Regions from separate parts of the Alicycliphilus denitrificans K601 genome, predicted to be linked through region 2. Evidence: predicted binding sites of a transcription regulator. Region 2 holds the regulator's gene; each other region holds the start of a gene.
What was found. Region 2 encodes LexA, which represses DNA repair genes until DNA is damaged. Its sites were predicted from a motif close to ACTGTATNNNNATACAGT; they were not measured.

Region 1 (7,384 bases), 410 kb from region 2:
TTCGCCGAGGGCGGCTGGCAGGGCCTGCAGCACCCGGCCGACTTCGGCGGCCAGGGCCTGCCCAAGACCATAGGCGCGGCCTGCGGCGAAATGCTCAACAGCGCCAACCTGAGCTTCGCGCTGTGCCCGCTGCTCACCGACGGCGCCATCGAGGCGCTGCTCACCGCAGGCAGCGACGCGCTCAAGGCCACCTACCTGGAAAAGCTCATCAGCGGCCAGTGGACCGGCACCATGAACCTCACCGAGCCCCAGGCGGGCTCGGACCTGGCCCTGGTGCGCACCAGGGCCGAACCCCAGGCGGACGGCACGTACAAGCTCTTCGGCACCAAGATCTTCATCACCTACGGCGAGCACGACATGGCCGAGAACATCGTGCACCTGGTGCTCGCGCGCGTGGCGGGCGCGCCCGAGGGGGTGAAGGGCATCAGCCTGTTCGTGGTGCCCAAGTTCATGGTGCATGCCGACGGCAGCCTGGGCGCGCGCAACGACGTGCACTGCGTGAGCATCGAGCACAAGCTCGGCATCAAGGCATCGCCCACGGCGGTGCTGCAGTTCGGCGACCATGGCGGCGCCGTCGGCTACCTGGTGGGCGAGGAGAACCGCGGCCTCGAATACATGTTCATCATGATGAACGCCGCGCGCTACGCCGTGGGCGTGCAGGGCATCGCGGTGGCCGAGCGCGCCTACCAGAAGGCCGTGCAGTACGCCAAGGACCGCGTGCAGAGCCGGCCGGTGGATGGCAGCGTCGCGGGCAGCGCGGCCATCATCCACCACCCCGACGTGCGCCGCATGCTCATGACCATGCGCGCCTATACCGAGGGCTGCCGCGGCATGGCGAGCGTGGCCGCCGCAGCCTACGATGCCGCGCACCACCACCCCGACGCACAGGTTCGCAAGGACAACGCCGCGTTCTACGAATTCATGGTGCCGCTCGTGAAGGGCTACAGCACCGAGATGAGCCTGGAGGTCACGTCGCTCGGCGTGCAGGTGCATGGCGGCATGGGTTTCATCGAGGAAACCGGCGCCGCCCAGTACTACCGCGACGCGCGTATCCTGACCATCTACGAGGGCACGACCGCCATCCAGGCCAACGACCTGGTGGGCCGCAAGACCGCGCGCGACGGTGGCCAGATGGCCAGGGCCGTCGCCGCGCAGATCGAGAAGACGGAAGGCGAACTGATCGCTAGCGGCACGGCCGACGCCCAGGCCGTGGCGCGGCGCCTGGGCGCGGCGCGCCAGGCGTTCCTCGATGCGGTGGACTTCATCGCCGGTGGCGCCAAGGCGCACCCCAACGACGTGTACGCGGGCAGCGTGCCCTACCTGATGCTGGCAGGCAACCTAGTGGCCGGCTGGCAACTGGCGCGCGCGCTGCTGGTGGCGCAGGATCTGTCGTCCAAGGGACAGGACGCGGCCTTCATGCAGGCCAAGATCGCCACCGCGCGTTTCTATGCCGAGCACATCCTGGTGAAGGCGCCAGGACAGCGCGACGCCATCGTCGAGGGCGCGGCCAGCGTCATGGCGCTGCCCCTGGATACGTTCTAACAATTCACATTTCGATAGCTGCCAGCGCTTGATGCACAAGTACTGGAGGCCGATTCATTACTCAAGGAGACCATCCGTATGTCCAAGCTGCCGCTGGCGTTGCAAAAGCTCTCGCTGCCCGTGATCGGCTCGCCCCTGTTCATCATCAGCAACCCCCGGCTCGTGATCGAGCAGTGCAAGGCCGGTATCGTGGGCTCCATGCCGGCGCTGAATGCGCGCCCGGCGGCGCAGCTCGAAGACTGGCTCGCGGAAATCACCGAAACCCTGGCCGCCTGGGACCGGGCGCATCCAGACCAGCCCTCGGCGCCGTTCGCCATCAACCAGATCGTGCACAAGAGCAACGACCGGCTGGAGCACGACATGCAGGTGTGCGCCAAGTACAAGGTGCCCATCGTTATCACCAGCCTGGGCGCGCGCGAGGACGTGAACCAGGCCGTGCACGGCTGGGGCGGCATCGTGCTGCACGACATCATCAACAACAAGTTCGCGCGCAAGGCCATCGAGAAGGGCGCCGACGGCCTGATCGCCGTGGCCGCTGGCGCCGGCGGCCACGCGGGCGTGAAGAGCCCGTTTGCGCTGGTGCAGGAGATTCGCCAATGGTTCGACGGCCCGCTCGCGCTGTCGGGCTCCATCGCCTCGGGCGGCGCCATCCTGGCGGCGCAGGCGGCAGGGGCGGACTTCGCCTACATCGGCTCGGCCTTCATCGCCACGCACGAGGCGCGCGCGGTGGACGCCTACAAGCAGGCCATCGTCGAGGGCACCAGCGACGACATCGTCTACAGCAACTTGTTCACGGGCGTGCACGGCAATTACCTCGCCCCTTCGATCCGCGCGGCGGGGCTGGATCCGGACAAGCTGCCCGAGTCCGACCCGAGCAAGATGAACTTCGGTGGCGACGCCAAGAAGGCCTGGAAGGACATCTGGGGCTGCGGGCAGGGCATCGGCAGCATCACCGCGGTGGTGCCGGCGGCCGAGCTCATCGCGCGCCTGCGCCGCGAATACCAGGAGGCGCGTCAACGCCTGGCGCTGGGCTGACGTTGACTATGGAGGGCCGGGCATCGCCGGCCCCGCATTCCGATTGCATCGGACCCCCACCGCCCCATGACCCAGGTTCACCGCAGCGCCCTGATCGATTGCACCAAGGGGCTGGCCTGCGCCGCCATCGTCTGGCACCACCTGGCGTTCTACGGCCCCATGTCCGACGTGGCGCGCCAAGCCATGCCGGAGGTGATCGACTGGCTCGGCGAATACGCGCGCATGGCCGTGCAGGTGTTCCTGGTGCTCGGCGGCTTCCTGGCTGCGGCCAGCCTGGCGCCCCGGGGGCATGCGCGCTTCGATGACCCCTGGCCCCGCAACGCGCGGCGCTTCGTGCGCCTCGTGGTGCCCTACACCGTGGCGCTGGTGGTGGCCATCGTGGTGCAGGCGGCCGTGCGGCCGTGGTTCGACCATCCATCGGTCTCGGAAGACCCCACCCTGTGGCAGCTGCTGGCCCATGCCCTGCTGCTGCACGGCGTGCTCGGCGAGGAGTCGCTCTCGGCCGGCGTGTGGTACGTCGCCATCGACTTCCAGCTGTTCGCGTTGACCACCCTGCTGCTGGCCGGCGTGACCAGGCTGGCCGCGACGCTGCGCATGCGCTGGGGCGGCCGCGCGTTGGCGCGCTGCTGGCCCTGGGCGATGAGCGGTGGGCAGGCCCTGGTGCTGGCCGGCGTGGCGGCGTCGCTGCTGCACTTCAACCTGGACGCGCAGTGGGACGTGTGGGCCGTGTACTTCTTCGGCGCCTACGGGCTCGGCATGCTGGCCTGCTGGGCCGTGCAATCGCCCCGGGCCGTGGGCGCCTGGAGCTGGGCAATGCTCATGGCGGCCCTGGTGCTGGCGGCGCTCACGCTGGAATGGCGGCCGCGCATAGCCCTGGCCGGCGCCACGGCGCTGGCGTTGGTGGCGACCATGCGCACGCCCGCCCTGGCGCGCTGGACGGGCTGGGCGCCGCTCAACCGGCTGGGGCGGATCTCGTACTCGGTCTTCCTCGTGCACTTCTCGGTGTGCCTGCTCGTCAACGCCGTGGAAAGCCATTTCTGGCCGCAGTCCATTGCAGCGGCCGAGGCGGGCATGGTGCTGGCGTTCGCCCTGTCCATTGCCGCGGGCCATCTGCTGTATGAGCGCGTGGAGCGCCATGTGCCCACCTGGCAGGCGGCGCTGCGCTGGCAGGCAGGGCTCGTGGGCACGGGCCTGCTGGCGGCCCTGCTGGCCGGCCTCAAGTAAAAAGGCAGCCGCGCGGGCTGCCTTGGCGGCCGGGTGGGAGTGTTGCTCAGCGGTGCAGTTCGCCCGCGTTCTCGGGCTGGAATTCGATGCCGTCCACGCGCACCGTGACCTGCCCCGTGGGGCTGGGCATCTGGAACTCGTCGCCCACGGCGAGGCCCAGCAGCGCGATACCCACCGGCGCGAAGATCGACACCTTGTCGCCGGAGCCGTCCATCTCCTTGGGGTAGACCAGCGTCAGCGTATTGGTCTTGCCGGACTCCAGCATGGTGAAGCGCACGGTGGAGTTCATGGTCACCACGTTGGGCGGCATGTCTTTGGGGTCGAACACGTCGGCGCGGTCGAGCTCCGCCTCCAGCGCGTCGCGGCCGGGAAACGGCGCCGTCTGCTTCTCCAGCAGGGCTTCTATGCGCTCCATGTCCAGGGACGACAGGATGATGTGGGGTTTGCGCTGCATGGTAGGACTCCCTTGGCTAGGTGGTGGCCGCCTGCGGTGCGGCGGCGATGCTCAAACGGACAAAAGCCCGGGCAACGGGGTTGTCCGGGCCAAGGCATGTTTCTGGAGCACCATCTTGGTGCGATGCAGCATTGTGCGGCGCGGACCAGGCTTTGCCAAGTGATCTCGCACGCGACCGGTGTGAATTACGCGGCATTTGCCAGAAGGGCGGAAATCGCTTAGGGCCTATTCTTGCAAATATAGCTGTATAGCTGTATATTTGTACAGTTATCAACATGCATGAAGACGGCATCCTTACGCTTCCCCTGCAGGCCATCAAGGGGCGCGGCGCGGCGAGCCGCATGGTGCACCGGTTCGCCCGCGACGCGCGTGATGCCTTCGACGACGGCTGGGATGCCCAGGCCGACGGCGCCGGGCCCGCGGCCGCGCCGCGCACACAGGTGATCTGGGAGGACGCGCGCAGCGCCCTGTGCTCCAACGACTCGCCCGACATCTTCTTCGAGCAGTCCGTGAACCCCTACCGCGGCTGCGAGCATGGCTGCGTGTACTGCTATGCGCGGCCCACGCACAGCTATCTCGGCCTCTCGCCGGGGCTGGACTTCGAGACCCGCATCATCGCCAAGCGCAACATTGCCGCGCTGCTGCGCGCCGAGCTGGCGCGTGCGGGCCACCGGCCGTCCGTCGTCAACATCGGCTCGGCCACCGACTGCTACCAGCCCGTGGAGCGCGAGCTGCTTCTGACGCGCGCGGTGATCGAGGTGATGCGCGATGCGCGCCACCCGTTCGCGCTGGTCACCAAGAGCAGCGGCGTGGAGCGCGACCTGGACCTGCTGGCCCCGCTGGCGCGCGAGCGGCTCGCCATGGCCTGCGTGACCATCACCACGCTGGACGCGGCCCTGGCGCGCGTGCTGGAGCCGCGCGCCGCCGCGCCGCACCGGCGGCTGCGCACCATACGGACCCTGGCCGAAGCCGGCGTGCCCGTGGGCGTGAGCGTGGCGCCGCAGATCCCGTTCATCACCGAGGACATGGAGCAGGTGCTGGCTGCCGCGCGCGACGCGGGCGCCACCTCGGCCTTCTACACCGTGATTCGCCTGCCGTGGGAGCTCAACCCGCTGATGCGCGAATGGCTGCAACTGCACTACCCACAGCGCGCCGAGCGCGTGCTGGCGCGCATACAGGATCTGCACGGCATCGCCGAGGCCGACCGGCGCGCCGGCAAGGCCTACGACAGCCGCCGCGGCACCCGCATGAAAGGCACGGGCCTGTGGGCCGACCTGCTGCGCCAGCGCTTCGAGAAGGCCTGCGCGCGCCTGGGCCTGAACCGCCAGCGCACCGCGCTGGACCTGTCGCAGTACCGCCCGGCGCTGGCGCGCGGCCAGGGCGTGCTGTTCTAGCCGGCGAAGTCGGCCAGCACCTGCAGCACGCTGGATACGGCCCGGCCGGGTTCCGGCGAATACCGGTGCGCCACGGCCATGGGCCGCATCAGCGGGGGGTGCAGATGGCGTATCTGCACGTCTGGCGAGTGCTGCTCGTCCTTGACCTCCTCCAGCGGCAGGATGGCGGCGCTCTGGCTGGCCGCGGCCAGGCTCTTGAGCGCGCCGGGGTAGCTCAGGGCCAGATAGGGGCGCGGATTGAACCCGGCCTGGCCGAACCACGCGGCGATGAGGCCGTGCATCTGCGTCGCGGGGGCGAAGGACGCCCAGCGGCGCCCCGCAAGCCATTCGGGCGTCACCAGTTCCGGCGCGCCCCAGGACGCGGGGAGGAGCGCAACCATCAAGTCGTTGCGCCAGGGTGTCAGGCGGATTCCCGCGACCGCCGGCTGGGGGCTGGCGACGATGCCGATGTCGAGCGTGTCGGCTTTCAGGCGCAGCATGGCGTCGGCCGATCCCACAGCCTCCAGCCTGACCTCCACCCCCGGGCTTTGCCGGCTCAGCGCTTCGAGCATCATGGGTAGCAGCCGGGTGCTGACGCCGGCCGAGACGCCCACCTTCACGAGGCCATCGAGCCCCGTGGCGCGGCGCCGGACCAGCTCGACCAGATCGTCGCTGGCCGCCAGCAGCTTGCGTCCTTCCTCCACCAGCGCCTTACCGGCCTGCGTCAGTTCAGCCTGCCGCCTGCCGCGCACGACGAGATCTGCCTGCAGGCGCGACTCCAGCTCCTTGATGTGCAGGCTGACGGTGGGCGGCGCGAGGTGCAGCGCCTGCGCGGCGGCGGCGAAGGTGCCCAGGTCCGCGATGGCGATCAGCGTCTGCAACTGGTCGAGGTTGAGGTTGCGCATCAGGATTTATGAATCCTCAATTCATTCAATTCAACTTTACAGATGGTACGGCAGGCGTGAGCATCGCCCTGCCATGCCTGATGAAACCAAGCCCACGACGACACAGGACGGCCCGCCGCAGGGCGTGCCCGCAGCAGCGCGCTCGCGGGAGGGCGGCCGGATCCGGCAATGGCTGGAGAGAGTGGGCCTGGCCCTGGAGCGGGCCGAGAAGCGCATCATGGACGGCTTCAGGGTGCCGCCCCATGGCGGGTGAAGGCGAAGCTCTACGCCGCCAGCTGCCGGGCGTGGTGGCGCAGGTGGTCGTCCACGAAGCTCTGGATGAAGTAGTAGCCGTGGTCGTAGCCCGCGTGGCGGCGCAGCGTGAGCGGCTGGCCCACGGACGCGCAGGCGGCCTCGAACAGGTGCGGGTGCAGCTGCTCGGCCAGGAATTTGTCGGCCAGGCCCTGGTCGATGAGGATGCCCGCGGGGTAGGGTGCGGCGGCCTGGCTGTGCATGAGCGCGGTGGCGTCGTGCGCGGCCCAGGCCGCGCGGTCGGCGCCCAGGTAGCCGCCGAAGGCCTTCTCGCCCCAGGGGCAGCGCGTGGGCGCGCAGATGGGGGCGAAGGCCGACAGGCTCCTGAATCGGCCCGGGTGGCGTAGCGCCAGCGTGAGCGCGCCGTGGCCACCCATGCTGTGGCCGAAGATGCCCAGCCGCACGGCGTCCACGGGCAGGGTGGCGGCAACGAGCGGCAGCAGCTCCCGCAGCAGCCAGCTTTCCATGCGCCAGTGCGCGGCCCAGGGGGCCTGCGTGGCGTCCAGGTAGAAGCCCGCGCCCTCGCCGAAGTCCCAGGCGTCGGCCTCGCCCGCCACGCC
Region 2 (7,384 bases):
CTGCTCAAGAGCCTGCCGCAGCGCCCGCGCAGCCGCTTCGTGCCCCTGCCGGAACACGCCGAGCGGCTGGCGCAGATCTTCATCCAGGAGGAACGCTGGAACCAGGGCGGGCTGGTGGACGTGCTGCTGAAGCAGGTGCGCGACGAGACATCGCTCGACGTGAAGCGCGCCGACTTCAAGCTCGACATGCTCAGCCCCCACCTGTTCATGAACCTGCGCATCACCGACGAGCACGGCCGCCAGCTCGGCCAGGGGCGCAACCTCGCCGCGCTCAAGGCCGAATGGGGTGGCAAGGCGCGCGGGGCCTTCCAGGCGCTTGCTTCGTTAAAGATAGCTGGCAGCGCTGAGACCAAGCCACAATCGGATAAAAAACAGCCTGAAATAAAGGATGGACAAGCGCTAGGCGCTCCTGAAAAGAAAGCGCCGCCCGCCCACCCGCAGGGTCGGCGCCACACTGCCTGGGACTTCGGCGAGCTGCCCGAGCTTATGGAGATCCGGCAGGGTGGCCAGACCCTCATCGGCTTCCCGGCCCTGATCGACCAGGGCGACGCCGTGACCATCGAGGTCTTCGACGAGCCCGAGGTGGCCGCCGCACGCCACCGCCTGGGGCTGCGACGCCTGTTCGCCCTCACGATCCGGGACGCGCTCAAGTACCTGGAAAAGAACATCCCCGACCTGCAGAGGATGGCCGTGGCCTACATGCCCCTGGGCACGCAGGAAGAGTTGCGCGCGCAGATCATCGACGTCGCCATGGACCGCGCCTTCCTGCAGGAGCCCTTGCCCGTGGACGAGGCGCAGTTCAGGCAGCGCGTGCAGGACGGGCGCGGCCGCCTGACCCTGATCGCCAACGAGGTGGCGCGCCTGGCCGGCGTGATCCTGCAGGAATACGCCAGCGCCCAGCGCAAAATCAAGGACACGAAGAACGCCCCCGAGGCCACGCAGGACGCGGCCCGGCAGCTGAAGATCCTGATGCCCAGGGACTTCATCGCCCAGGCCCCCTGGGCGCAGCTGCAGCACTTTGCGCGCTACCTGAAGGTGATCACCGTGCGCCTGGACAAATACCGCGCCGACCCGGCGCGCGACGCCGCCAGGATGAAGGAGCTGCAGCCGCTGGAGCAGCGCTACTGGCGCCTGATGGCCGAGCGCAAGGGCCAGCAGGACGCGCGCATGCAGGAATACCGCTGGATGCTGGAGGAACTGCGCGTGAGCTTCTTCGCGCAGGAGCTGCGCACGCCGTACCCTGTCAGCGCCAAGCGGCTGGACAAGGTGTGGTTCCAGCTGGTGTCCTGACCCCCGCTCAATGCAGGACCAGGCGGTCCAGTTCCGCGCACACATCGGCCATGCGCCCCGAGATCACGAGCCGGCAGGCCGTGCCCTCGTGGCGGTTCAGGATCACGCGCAGGGGGCGCGATGCCGGTGCCGGGGCTCGCGCCGCGCTGGCGGCCGTGGCTGGTGGGACCCCATGGCCGCTGATGGCCGCGCACTGCGGGTCGTTGCTGGCGCGTGCGCCGGCCGGGTAGATGGCGTGCGCGTGGCCCGGCAGGCCGTGGTGCGCGGCCTGCGCGGGGCGCGGGCGCATGGAGCCGGCGATGCGGCGCAGGGGTTGGCAGAGCGAGGAGAGAGCGAAGAGGGCGATTCCCATGTGAAGACTCCGGCATGCCAGGGCATGGAGGTGGAACACAGGCGGGATTGCCAGGAGGAAGGCGCGCATCCGCGGGGTTGGCATGGGGCGGCCGGCGCAATGCCCGCGCCGCCGCATGCCAGACGCCCGCCACCTGCGGCGGCGCCGGTGCACGCTACATGAGCATGGTGTTGCGGATCAGGCCCACGGCCAGGCCCTCGATCTCGAAGGGCTCGCCGGGCTCGACGCGGATCACGGGATAGTCGGGGTTCTCGGGCAGCAGCTCGATGGCGCTGCCGGTGCGGCGCAGGCGCTTGACGGTGACGTCGTCGCCCAGGCGGGCCACGATGATCTGGCCGCTGCGCGCCTCGCGCGTGGCCTGCACGGCCAGCAGGTCGCCGTCCATGATGCCCGCGTCGCGCATGGACATGCCGCGCACCTTGAGCAGGTAGTCGGGCTTGTGTGCGAACAGGCTGCCTTCGACCGTGTAGGTCTGGTCCACATGCTCCTGCGCGAGAATCGGCGAACCCGCGGCGACGCGGCCGATCAGCGGCAGCGTGAGCTGCGACAGGCCCGGGATCGGCAGGCTGAACTGCGTGCCGCGCACGGCGTTGATGTTGCGCACGGTCTCGCCGCACAGGCGGATGCCGCGCGAGGTGCCGCTCACCAGCTCGATGACGCCCTTGCGCGCCAGGGCCTGCAGGTGCTCCTCGGCCGCGTTGGCGGACTTGAAGCCCAGCTCGGCCGCGATCTCGGCGCGCGTGGGGGGCGCGCCGGTGCGCGCGATGGCGGTCTGGATCAGATCCAGGATCTGCTGCTGGCGGGCGGTGAGCTTGGGGCTGTCGAGCATGGTGCGAGTCCGATGCGGTTGGGTGGCGGGTAACTGTTTTTTAATCCAGTACCTGTATTTTTGAACAGTTTCTAAAAGGATGCAAGTGGCTGCTACAAGAAAAATCGTGGTGCTGGGCACCGGGGGCACGATTGCCGGCACGTCCAGCGTGGCCGGCGCCAGCGTGGGCTACACGGCGGCGCAGATCGGCGTGCGGCAGCTGCTGGCCGCCGTGCCCGGCCTGGCGCAGGCCGCCGGGGGCGTGCTGGAGGCCGAGCAGGTAGCGCAGATCGACAGCAAGGACATGGATGCGGATGTCTGGGCGCGCCTGGCGCAGCGCTGTGCCGCGCACCTGGCCGATCCGGCCGTGGCTGGCATCGTCGTCACGCATGGCACGGACACGCTGGAGGAGACGGCCTGGCTGCTGCACGAGCTGCTCGACGCGGCCAAGCCCGTGGTGTTGACCTGCGCCATGCGCCCGGCCACGGCGCTCGTGCCCGATGGGCCGCAGAACCTGCTCGATGCGGTGACCCTGGCCGCAGACCCGTCGGCGCGTGGCGTGCTGGTGGTGGCAGCGGGCGTGGTGCACGGCGCGCGCGAGGTGGGCAAGGTGCATCCGCTGCGGCTGGACGCGTTCGCGTCGGGCGACGGCGGGCCCCTGGGCTGGGTGGAGGCGGGCCAGGTGCGCTGGGCGCATGGGCGCGCCCCGCTGGCGCAGCCGCCGTCCCATGCCGCGCTGCTGCCTGCCCTGGGCGCCACCGCCTGGCCGCGCGTGGAGATCGTGACGAGCCATGCGGGCGCCGACGGCGCCCTGGTGGACTGGCTGGTGGAGAAGGGCGCCCGGGGCATCGTGGCCGCGGCCACGGGCAACGGCACGCTGCACAAGGCACTGGAGGCGGCCCTTGCGCGCGCAGTGGCCGCAGGCGTCGCGGTGCGCGTGGCCTTGCGCTGCCCGCAGGGGCGCATGCTGGACGTGTACGATGCGCCCTGGCAAGGTGCGGACGGCCTGAGCCCGGTGAAGGCGCGGATCAGCCTGATGCTGGAGCTGATGCGCTCGCCATAAGTGGCTTTGAATACGCTCTAAAGCAAGAAGCCCCGCAGCGCGGGGCTTCCGTCATGCGCCCGGAGGGGGCGGTCAGCTGGACAGGGCGGCGAGGGCGCGCTCGGTGATCTCCTCCACGCTGCCCGTGCCGTTGATGGCGCGGTACTTGGGCGCATTGGCGGGGTCGGCCTTGGCCCAACTGGAGTAGTAGTCCACCAGCGGGCGCGTCTGGTCGCTGTAGACCTGCAGGCGCTTCTTGACGGTTTCTTCCTTGTCGTCGTCGCGCTGCACCAGGGGCTCGCCGGTCACGTCGTCCTTGCCTTCCACCTTGGGCGGGTTGAACTTGACGTGGTAGGTGCGGCCCGAGGCGGGGTGCGAGCGGCGCCCGCTCATGCGCTCGATGATGGCGTCGAACGGCACGTCGATCTCCAGCACGTAGTCCAGCTTGACGCCGGCGGCCTTCATGGCGTCGGCCTGGGGGATGGTGCGCGGGAAGCCGTCGAACAGGAAGCCCTTGGCGCAGTCTGCTTCAGCGATGCGCTCCTTCACGAGGTTGATGATCAGGTCGTCGCTCACGAGTTGGCCCGCGTCCATGACGGCCTTGGCCTGCTGCCCCAGCGGCGTGCCGGCCTTGACGGCGGCGCGCAGCATGTCGCCCGTCGAGATTTGCGGAATGCCGAATTTCTGGCAGATGAAGGCGGCCTGCGTGCCCTTACCGGCGCCGGGAGCGCCGAGCAGAATCAGTCTCATGGATGTCCTCTCGTGTTTTTGAAAATCGGCCGGCACGGCTGGCGCGAGCGTGCCCTTTGTGCGGGCGGTGAGGATAGCACGCGATACTTTTGGCGGGCTTACGCGGCCAGCAGGGCGCGCACGCGTTCCAGGTCCTCCGGCGTGTCCACGCCCGCGCCGGGGGCGCTGGCGGCCACGTGCACGGCAATGCGGTGGCCGTGCCACAGCGCGCGCAGCTGCTCCAGCGCCTCGATCTGCTCCGTGGGCGCGGGCGGCAGCTCCGGGAAGCGGCGCAGGAAGCCCGCGCGGTAGCTGTAGATGCCGATGTGGCGCAGCGGCGCGAAGCCCGCGGGCACGCCCCGGCCCTGCCGCCACCAAGCGCTGCCGGCGGCGTGGTCGCGCGCATGGGGGATGGGGGCGCGGCTGAAGTAGTGCGCCAGGCCCTGCGCGTCCAGCACCACCTTCACCACGTTGGGGTTGGCGAAGTCGGCGGCGCTTTCCATGGCGTGGGCGGCCGTGCCCATGCTGGCGTCGGCGCGCGCGTGCAGCAGCGCGGCCACGGCGTCGATGAGACGCGGGTCGATGAGCGGCTCGTCGCCCTGCACGTTGACCACGATGTCGTCGCCCGCAAGGCCGAGCAGCGCGCAGGCCTCGGCCAGGCGGTCGCTGCCGCTCGCGTGGTCGGCGCGCGTCAGCAGGGCCTGCACGCCGTGCGCCAGGCAGGCGTCGATGATGCGCGCGTCGTCGGCCGCGACCACGCAGCGCCGGGCGCCGCTTTGCGCGGCGCGGCGCGCCACGTGCACCACCATGGGCAGGCCGGCGATGTCGGCCAGCGGCTTGTCGGGCAGGCGCGTGGAGGCCAGGCGCGCCGGGATCAGCACCGTGAACGGCGCGGCGGCGCTCACTGCTCCAGCTCCTCGTCGGTGAGCGTGCGGGCCTCGTTCTCCAGCAGCACGGGGATGCCGTCGCGCACGGGGTAGGCCAGGCGCGCGCTGCGCGAGACGAGCTCCTGGCGCTCGCGGTCGTAGGTCAGCGGGCCCTTGGTGACGGGGCAGACCAGCAGTTCAAGCAGTTTGGGGTCCATGGCGGTGCTCCTCTCAATGGGGTGGCGATGATAGCGAGGCCAGGCGCGCGTCCAGTGCGCCGAAGAAGGCGGGGGCGATGGACAGGCGCAGCGGCACGGCCAGCGCGTCGGGATGCGCGGGCCAGAGCTTGACGGCGTCCTTTTCGGTACAAATCAGCCTCAAGTGCTTGTCTGGCGGGCACTTCCAGCTAGAAAAATCGTAGTGGTCGGGCAGCGCCTCTTCGGTGGCGGGTCTCAGCCCTTTGGCGTGCAGCAGGGCAAAGAAGTCCTGCGGCCTGGCGATGGCGGCCAGCGCGTGCAGGGGCTCGCCCTGCAGCTGCGCCAGCGGCACCTGCCGGCCCGCGGCGTCCACGGCGTGGTCCGCCAGGGCGCGCGACAGCGCGAACTGCGGCGCGGGCCCGCCGGGCGCGGGGCCGGCGTGCAGCACGAGATCGACGGCGCGCGGCCAGGGCTCGCGCAGGGGGCCGGCGGGCAGCAGCCAGCCGTTGCCCACGCCTTCGTCGTTGAAGACGCAGACCTCCACGTCGCGCGCCAGCGCCAGGTGCTGCAGGCCGTCGTCGCAGACGATGATGTCTGTGGCGGGGTGGGCGACCAGCAGCGCGCGGCCGGCGTCCGCGCGCCGGCGTGCCACGAAGACCGGCACGCCGGCCGCGCGCGCGATCAGCAGCGGCTCGTCGCCCGCCTCGGCGGCGCTGGCCGTGGGCAGCACCTCGCGGCAATCACCGGTGGCGCGCCCGTAGCCGCGCGAGATGACGCCCGGGCGCCAGCCCGCAGCCCGCAGGTGGCGCACCACGGCCAGGGTCACGGGGGTCTTGCCGGCGCCGCCCGCGATGACGTTACCGACCACGATGACCGGCACGGGCAGGCGTTCGCTGCGCAGCAGCCGGGCGCGGTAGAGCGCGCGGCGCAGCGCCGTGAGCGTGCCGTACAGCAGGGACAGCGGCCACAGCGCCATGGCCAGCGGGCCGCGGCGCCGCCAGGCCTGGCGCAGCCGCGCGGCGTGGTCGGCCATTGGTTCACTTGCCGGCCGTGGCCGACGACTGGGTGGCGAAGGTGATCTGCGACAGGCCCACGCGGCGCGCGGCCTCCATCACCGTGACCACGGACTGGTGCGGCGCGGCGGCGTCGGCGCTGATGATGACCACGCTGTCGCGGCCCGCGGTGGCGGCCTCGGTGAGCGCCTGCGCCACCTGCTCGACGCGCTTGCCTTCCAGCGTGCTCTTGTTGACGGCGTAGCGCCCGTCGGCGGCCACCGAGACGATGACTTCCCGGGGATGGTCGCGCAGCTGCTGCGCGTCCGCCACGGGCAGGGTCAGCTGCAGCGCGGTGAACTTGCTGTAGGTGGTGGACAGCATCAGGAAGATCAGGATCACCAGCAGCACGTCGATGAACGGGATCAGGTTGATCTCCGGCTCTTCCTTCTGGCGGGGGCGGAAGTTCATGGCGGGGTTACTTGCGCAGGCGGCTGATGTGGCGCACGAACTGCTCGGAGGCGAGCTCCAGCGTCAGCAGGTAGGCGTCCACGCGGCTCCTGAAGTAGCGCCAGAAGATCAGCGTGGGAATGGCGATGATCAGGCCGAAGGCCGTGTTGTACAGGGCGATGGAGATGCCGTGCGCCAGCTGCGCCGGGTTGCCGCCGCCGGTGGCGCCCACGGCGCCCGTGCCGGCCTGCGAGCCGAAGATCTCGATCATGCCGATCACCGTGCCCAAGAGGCCCAGCAGCGGCGCGGCCGAGGCGATCGTGGCCAGGGCCGTGAGGTATTTCTCCAGGCGGTGGGCCACTTTGCGCCCCGCGCCCTCCATGGCGGCGCGCAGGTCTGCCTCGCTGCTCTGCGGGTTGCCGTTCAAGGCGCGCAGGCCGCTGGCCAGCACCTCGCCCAGGGCGGAGTTCTGCTCCAGCTGGGCCACCACGTCGGGCGCGGGAACGGCGCGCGAAGACACCGAGATGGCCTCGTCGAGCAGCTTCGGCGGGGCGACGCGGGCCGTCTTCAGGGCCATGAAGCGCTCGAACACCAGCGCCAGCGCCAGGATGGAGCACGCAATCAGGGGCCAGATGGGCCAGCCGGCGGCTTGTATGAT
Region 3 (7,384 bases), 1.7 Mb from region 2:
CCTGGCCGGCCAGGGCCCTGGCGCATTCCACGGCCCCGTGGCCATAGGCGTTGGCCTTGAGCGTGGCCGCCACCTTGCCGCCGTGCACGGCCTTGGCGTGGGCGTAGTTGGCGCGCAGCGCGGCCAGGTCGAAATCCGCCCGGGCCGGGCGGCTCATGCCGCCTTGCCGGCCGCGGGCCGGGCATGCAGGGCCGGGGCGCTGCCCAGGTAGCGGTCCACGGACAGGCCCTGCGTGGAGATCTCGGTCTTGCGGCCGGTGACGATGTCGGCCAGCAGCCGGCCCGAACCGCAGGCCATGGTCCAGCCCAGCGTGCCGTGGCCGGTATTCAGGAACAGGTTCCTGTGCGGCGTGCGGCCCACGATGGGCGTGCTGTCGGGCGTCATGGGGCGCAGGCCGGTCCAGAATTCGGCGCGCGCCAGGTCGCCACCGGGGAACAGCTGGCGTGTGACCATCTCCAGCGTGGCGCGGCGCTGTGGGCGCAGCGTCCTGTCGAACCCGGCCAGCTCGGCCATGCCGCCCACGCGGATGCGCTGGTCGAAGCGCGTGAGCGCGATCTTGTAGGTCTCGTCGAGCACCGTGGAGACGGGCGCCAGCGCCTCGTCCTGGATCGGTATCGTGAGCGAGTAGCCCTTGACGGGGTAGACCGGGATGTCCAGCCCGGCGGACAGCAGCAGCTGGCGCGAATAGCTGCCCATGGCCAGCACGTAGCGGTCGGCGCGGGCGACCTCCTTGTCCGGCGTCGCCAGCTGCACGCCGCCCACGGCACCCTGGCCGTCGAACAGCAGCCAATCCACGCCGGTGCCGAAGCGGAACTTCACGCCCAGCTCCTGCGCCATGCGGGCCAGGGCATTGGTGAACAGGTAGCAGTCGCCGGTCTCGTCCTGCGGCAGGCGCAGGCCGCCGGCGATCGTGGCGCGGGCCTGCGCCAGCGCGGGCTCGGCCTGGCAGACGCCCTTGGCATCGAGCAGCTCGTAGGCGATGCCGCATTCCTTGAGCACGCTGATGTCGCGCCCGGCCTGATCGACCTGTTTCTGCGAGCGGAACAGCTGCAGCGTGCCGGCCTGGCGCCCTTCGTACTGGATGCCGGTGTCGCGGCGCAGCTCCTGCAGGCATTCGCGGCTGTAGTTGGACAGGCGCAGCATGCGCTCCTTGTTCACCGCGTAGCGCTCGGCCGAGCAGTTGCGCAGCATCTGGGCCATCCAGCGCAGCTGGAACAGGCTGCCGTCGGGGCGGATGGACAGCGGCGCGTGCTTCTCGAACATCCACTTGAGGGCCTTCGTGGGAATGCCGGGCGCGCCCCAGGGCGTGGAGTAGCCAAACGAGACCTGGCCCGCGTTGGCGAAGCTGGTGTCGAGCGCCGGGCCGTCCTGGCGGTCGATGACCGTGACGTCGGCGCCCGCACGGGCCAGGTAGTAAGCGGTGGCCACGCCCACCACGCCAGAGCCAAGTACGATGACTTTCACGTTCAGTCTCCAATGTTCGGTTAATGAGCGTGACTTTATGGATTTCCATGCTAATCTTTTGCTGAAATCAACACACGAAACAGCAATGTTTGCTGTTTCGATCGTCAACTTCCCTCTCCTGCAGCAATGTCTGAGCTCGACTCCATAGACCTGCGCATCCTCGACCTCCTGCAGCAGGACGGACGCCTGACCATGACCGAACTGGGCGAGCGCGTGGGCCTGTCCACGTCGCCGTGCTCGCAGCGCGTCAAGCGCCTGGAGGCCCAGGGCGTGATCACGGGCTACCACGCGCGCGTGAGCCCGGCGGCGCTGGGCAAGAACCTGCTGGTCTTCGTGGAAATCACCCTGGCGCAGAAGTCCGAGCAGATCTTCAAGAAAGTGCGCGACGAGCTGCAGAACATGCCCGAGGTGCTGGAATGCCACCTGATCTCGGGCAGCTTCGACTACCTGGTCAAGGCGCGCCTGGCCGGCATGTCCGAATACCGGCACCTGCTGGGCTCCATTCTGCAGCAGATGCCCGTGCCGGCGCAGTCCAACAGCTACGTGGTGATGGAAGAGGTCAAGGAGAGCTTCGTGGTCCCGGTCGATCGCGGCCGGGGGCGTGCGCGGGGCGCGGGCTCCGGTCAGCCGTTGGCGTAGGCCTCCAGCCCCAGGGCCACGACGGTGGCCACCTCGCTGCCCACCTCGGCGCGGAACTCGGCCTCGGCCTGCGCCACCGCGCCGCGAAAGGCCTCCAGCCACGCCAGCCCCGTGGGCGTGAAGCGCACCAGCCGGGCGCGCGCATCGTGCGGGTCGGCCTCGCGCGTGACCAGGCCCCAGGCCTCGCACTGGTCCACCAGGCTGGCCATGGACTGCTTGGCCATGCCGGCGCGCTCGGCCAGGTCGGTCAGGCGGTCGCCGTTCAATGAGAGGTGGCGCGTGATGTGGACGTGCGCGGCGCTCACCTGCTCGCGCGCGGCCAGGTTGGACAGCGCCAGCGGTACCTGCACGTCGCGCGCCATGAGCTGCAGCACGCGCGCGTCGAAGCGCCGCAGGGCATGGCCCAGCAGGCGGCCCAGGTGCGCCTGGCGCCAGCGGTCGTCGGAGGATGGTGTCTCGCCCATGCCCTATTGTCAGCCAAACTGACCAATATATCCTTTGCGAACCGCATCAACGCCCATAAACTACTGTTCACACATCCAGCCTGTTGTTCGAAACAGTGGGCCAGCAGAACCCGACGATCCACCCTGATTTCCCGCAAGGAGCCCCCATGGACACCATCGCCAAGACCAACCCCGCCGCCAACAGCGAAAAGGCCAAGGCCCTGCAGGCCGCGCTGGCCCAGATCGAGAAGCAGTTCGGCAAGGGCACCATCATGCGCCTGGGCGAGGGCGAGGCCATCGAGGACATCCAGGTCGTCTCCACCGGCTCGCTGGGCCTGGACATCGCCCTGGGCGTGGGCGGCCTGCCGCGCGGGCGCGTGGTCGAGATCTACGGCCCCGAGTCCTCGGGCAAGACCACGCTCACGCTGCAGGTCATCGCCGAGATGCAAAAGCTCGGCGGCACCTGCGCCTTCATCGACGCCGAGCACGCGCTCGACACCGCCTACGCGCAGAAGCTCGGCGTCAACATCAACGACATCCTGATCAGCCAGCCCGACACCGGCGAGCAGGCGCTGGAGATCGTGGACAGCCTGGTGCGCTCGGGCGCGGTGGACCTGATCGTGGTGGACTCGGTCGCCGCCCTGGTGCCGAAGGCCGAGATCGAGGGCGAGATGGGCGACGCCCTGCCCGGCCTGCAGGCGCGCCTGATGAGCCAGGCGCTGCGCAAGCTCACCGCCACCATCAAGAAGACCAACTGCATGGTCATCTTCATCAACCAGATCCGCATGAAGATCGGCGTCATGTTCGGCAGCCCCGAGACGACGACGGGCGGCAACGCGCTGAAGTTCTACGCCTCGGTGCGCCTGGACATCCGCCGCACCGGCACCATCAAGAAGGGCGACGAGGCCATCGGCAACGAGACCAAGGTGAAGGTGGTCAAGAACAAGGTCTCGCCCCCGTTCAAGACGGCCGAGTTCGACATCCTGTTCGGCGAGGGCATCTCGCGCGAGGGCGAGATCATCGACATGGGCGTGAACGCGCGCATCCTGGAGAAAAGCGGCGCCTGGTACGCCTACAACGGCGAGAAGATCGGCCAGGGCCGCGACAACGCGCGCGAATTCCTGCGCGAGAACCCCGACCTGGCGCGCGAGATCGAGAACAAGGTGCGCGAGGGCCTGGGCATCGCCCTGCTGCCCGGCGCCACCGCGGCCCAGGCGCCCGAGGACAAGCCCGCGCGCGGCAAGAAGAGCGAAAAGGCCGCCGGCGCCGAGGCCTGAACGGCACCCGGCGTTTGCGGCAGAAATGGCCTCTGACGCCTGTCCATCAAGCGCCAGCAGCTATTTTTCATAGAGCACTCATGGGATTCGCCAGGCTCTCGCTCAAGGCCCGCGCGCTGCGCCTGCTGGCGCAGCGCGAGCATTCGCGCAGCGAGCTGCAGGCCAAGCTGGCGCGCCACGTGCAAGAGGGCGAGGATCTCGCCGCGCTGCTCGACGAGTTGCAGGCCCGGGGCTTCATCGACGCCGCCCGCGTGGCCGAGTCCGTGGTGCACCGCCGCGCCGCGCGCTTGGGCGCCCAGCGCGTGGCGCAGGAGCTGCGCCGCAAGGGCCTGGACGAAGACCTCGTGCGCGCTACCGCCGCGCAGCTGGCCGGCACCGAGCTGGAACGCGCGCGCGCCGTGTGGCGCCAGCGCTATGGCGGCGCGCCCGCCGCCGCGACGCCGCAGGAGCGCGCGCGCCAGATCCGCTTCCTGGCCGCGCGCGGCTTTGCCGCCGACGTGGTGCGCCGCGTGGTGCAAGGCGGCGAGGATGATGAATAAAAACGGCATCCAGCGCTTGCCAGACAAGCGCAAGCAGCTCCACTTTCAATAGCAATTACTCGAACAGGCGCTCGGGATTGGCGTCGATCTTGGTGAGCGCATCACGCGTGGCGCGCAGCGTGAGGCTTTCCTCCTCCTGCGCCGTCAGCAGGCCCGCCTGCAGGTAGGCCCCCAGGCGCTTGAGCTGCACCAGGTAGCTGCTGCCATCCATGGCCGCGAACAGGTGCAGCTGCTTGCGCTGGCTGTGCCACACGTACTGGACCTGGGCCGATGCGCCGTTGTGGTCAAGCGTGAACCAGACGCCCAGCGGCAGCTGCTGCGCCCAGGCGACCATGTCCTCCTGCACGGGCGCGCCGTTGTCGGCAATGACGTGGATGGACGAGGCGTCTATGCCCAGCAGCAGCTCGATGTTGTCCGCGCTCAGCGGCATGTCGCCCAGCGTCTCGTCGCTGATGAAGTCTTCCAGGTTGGCCAGGCGCTTGACCATGGCGTCGATGTGCTCCTGCGAAATGGACGCCGTCTTGGACAGGAAGGCATCGGCCAGCGTGTCGGTCAGCAGCTTGATCTGCGCGTCCTGCTGCGCCCCCGTCACGCCGATCAGCGCCAGCCCCTGGCGCAGGCATTGCAGCAGCGCGGGCAGCTGCTGGATGACCTTGGCGCGCTCGGCGCGGTGCGGCTTGGCGCTGGCGGCCCATACCAGGTCGGCCGCGGCGCGCTTGTAGGCGGCCGTGTCGGCGTGCTGCGGGCCGTCGCGCACGGCCGAAACGGCCAGCACCTCGGCCCAGGTCTTGAACAGGAAGTCGCGGATCTCGTCGCGCACCGGCATGTCCTTGAGCAGGGCGCGCAGTTCGATGGTGTACTGGATCGCCAGCGTCTCGCGCTGCTCCACCTGCTGGGCCACGCTGACGATGCGCGAAGTGGCCTGGCGCTCGGTCAGGAAGCGGGCGAGGAATTTCTCGAACTCCCCGTGCACCAGCTCGAACACGCGCTTGCCGGTCTCGGGATACTGCTCGATGACCTGCACGATGCGGCGGATCTCCGCCTCCAGCGCCGTGCCGCTGATGGCGCTGGCGTCGAAGCCCAGCACGCAGCTGCCCATGCGGTCGATCAGCTGGCGCGCGGGGTGGGTGAGGTTGCTGAAGAACTCGGGCTCGGCCAGGGCCACGCGCAGCACCGGCACCTGCAGGCGCGCGAACCACACGCGCACCGCGGGCGGGATGCGGTCTTCGCTCAGGATGCTCTGGAACATCAGCGCCACCACCTCGATGATGGCCTTCTCGCCGGCCGTGCTGGCCTTCTTCTTGAACTCGGCCGCGCGCTCGCGCACCACGTTGGTGACATGCACCACCGCCTGCGGGCTGTAGTCCTCCACCAGGGTGGCCATGCCGCTGTAGTAGAGGTCGGCCTCCACGCGCTCGGCCGACAGCGCGTGCACCAGCGCCGCGGATGCGGGCTGCGGCTGCACCATGTCGTACGCCACGACGGGCTGGGTCAGCAGGCGGCGCAGCTGCATCAGCACGCCCTGGGCGCGCTGGCGCGCCCGCACCAGGGGGCTGCCCGATCCGGCGGCTGCCGCCACCGTGTGCGGGAAGGGGGTCACGTGCGGCGGCGGCAGCCCCTGCGCGGCCGAATGCGCCGCCAGGCCCGCGCCGCCCGATTCCGGGCCCAGCGCGCCGGCGCGGCTCACCCCCGTGGCCGTGCTGCGGCGCACGCGCGCGCGCAGGTCGTTCGGCACGGCCACGCCCTGCTCATCATAGAGCTTGAGCAGCGCCTGGTACTGCGCCAGCGCCAGGTTGGCGAGCTCGCGCTGCAGGGGGTCGAGCACCAGCTGCAGGTCGTCGCGCTTGAGGCCGGCCTCCAGCCATTGCTCCACGAGCCGCAGGCACTGGGCCTCGGGGCGCAGGATGTCGCTGCTGGCGAGCTCGCGGCCCTCCAGGTGCTGGGTGCGCTGGCGCACGGCATCGAAGGGCGCGCCCACCTGCTCGGCCACGGTGAGCGCCATGCGCGAGGCCAGGATCCTGTTCTCGACCTCGTCGTCGCCGACCAGCGCCAGCCCGTCGGACATGGGCATGGCCGCCGTCCGCCCGGGGGCGCTCTGCTGCGCCAGGCCCCCGCGCCAGCCGCGCACCATGAGCTCCACCCAGGCCTTGTGGCGGGTCTGGTAGCCCATCCAGGCGTCGCGTCGCAGCTGCATGTCGCGCACCGTGCCCGTGCGGCCCATGAGCTCGGTCAGGAAATCGAGGAGCTTCTTGTCCAGCGCCGGCAGGCCGGCGCACAGCCCATCCACGAAGCGTTGACGGGCCAGCTGGGCCAGGCGCCGGTGGGCGGTGGAGGGCGGTGAGATGTCCATAGACCTCCGATATTAGCGGTAGCGCATATGCATCCACCCGGACGGCGGGCGTCAGATCACACAACGGCTCCCGAGTTGGGGTCGTTGGGGTCTTCCTCCTTGCGCGCGGAGGCCTTGACCAGATCCTCGCGCTTGACGCCCAGCCACATGGCGATGGCCGCGGCCACGAACACCGAGGAATAGATGCCGAATAGGATGCCGATGGTCAGCGCCAGCGCGAAGTAGTGCAGGCTGGGGCCGCCGAAGAAGAACATCGAGAGCACCATGGCCTCGGTCGAGGCGTGGGTGATGATGGTGCGGCTCATCGTCGAGGTGATGGCGTGGTCGATCACCTCGTGCGTATTGAGCTTGCGGAACTTGCGGAAGGCCTCGCGGATCCGGTCGAAGATCACGACCGACTCGTTGACCGAGTAGCCCAGCACCGCCAGCACGCCCGCGAGCACCGAGAGCGAGAACTCCCACTGGAAGAACGCGAAGAAGCCCAGGATGATGACCACGTCGTGCAGGTTGGCGATGATGGCCGCGACGCCGAACTTCCACTCGAAGCGCAGGGCCAGGTAGATCACGATGCCCAGCACCACCATGCCCAGCGCCATGAGGCCGCCGTGCACCAGTTCCTCGCCGACCTGCGGGCCGACGAACTCGGTGCGCCGCAGCGTGACGCCCGGATCC

Region 1: ALIDE2_RS12705 (PA0069 family radical SAM protein) is a predicted target of LexA. The motif match lies at 4,506-4,523, and genes of this name have one in related genera.
Region 3: recA (recombinase RecA) is a predicted target of LexA. The motif match lies at 2,630-2,647, and genes of this name have one in related genera.

What each region holds. Positions count from the first base shown of each region.
Region 1 covers NC_015422.1:2,661,140-2,668,523, reverse strand. The annotation lists gene ALIDE2_RS12725 (acyl-CoA dehydrogenase) at 1-1,542, shown strand, start outside; gene ALIDE2_RS12720 (NAD(P)H-dependent flavin oxidoreductase) at 1,621-2,577, shown strand; gene ALIDE2_RS12715 (acyltransferase family protein) at 2,644-3,801, shown strand; gene rnk (nucleoside diphosphate kinase regulator) at 3,848-4,255, opposite strand; gene ALIDE2_RS12705 (PA0069 family radical SAM protein) at 4,531-5,649, shown strand; gene ALIDE2_RS12700 (LysR family transcriptional regulator) at 5,646-6,533, opposite strand; gene ALIDE2_RS12695 (hypothetical protein) at 6,607-6,786, shown strand; gene fghA (S-formylglutathione hydrolase) at 6,797-7,384, opposite strand, start outside.
Region 2 covers NC_015422.1:3,075,836-3,083,219, reverse strand. The annotation lists gene hrpA (ATP-dependent RNA helicase HrpA) at 1-1,290, shown strand, start outside; gene ALIDE2_RS14660 (hypothetical protein) at 1,298-1,642, opposite strand; gene lexA (transcriptional repressor LexA) at 1,797-2,471, opposite strand; gene ALIDE2_RS14650 (asparaginase) at 2,551-3,513, shown strand; gene adk (adenylate kinase) at 3,586-4,242, opposite strand; gene kdsB (3-deoxy-manno-octulosonate cytidylyltransferase) at 4,341-5,126, opposite strand; gene ALIDE2_RS14635 (Trm112 family protein) at 5,123-5,305, opposite strand; gene lpxK (tetraacyldisaccharide 4'-kinase) at 5,319-6,317, opposite strand; gene ALIDE2_RS14625 (ExbD/TolR family protein) at 6,322-6,747, opposite strand; gene ALIDE2_RS14620 (MotA/TolQ/ExbB proton channel family protein) at 6,755-7,384, opposite strand, start outside.
Region 3 covers NC_015422.1:4,786,568-4,793,951, forward strand. The annotation lists gene alr (alanine racemase) at 1-157, opposite strand, end outside; gene ALIDE2_RS22645 (D-amino acid dehydrogenase) at 154-1,464, opposite strand; gene ALIDE2_RS22650 (winged helix-turn-helix transcriptional regulator) at 1,591-2,103, shown strand; gene ALIDE2_RS22655 (MarR family winged helix-turn-helix transcriptional regulator) at 2,088-2,567, opposite strand; gene recA (recombinase RecA) at 2,714-3,823, shown strand; gene recX (recombination regulator RecX) at 3,904-4,362, shown strand; gene ALIDE2_RS22670 (DUF1631 family protein) at 4,418-6,712, opposite strand; gene secF (protein translocase subunit SecF) at 6,769-7,384, opposite strand, start outside.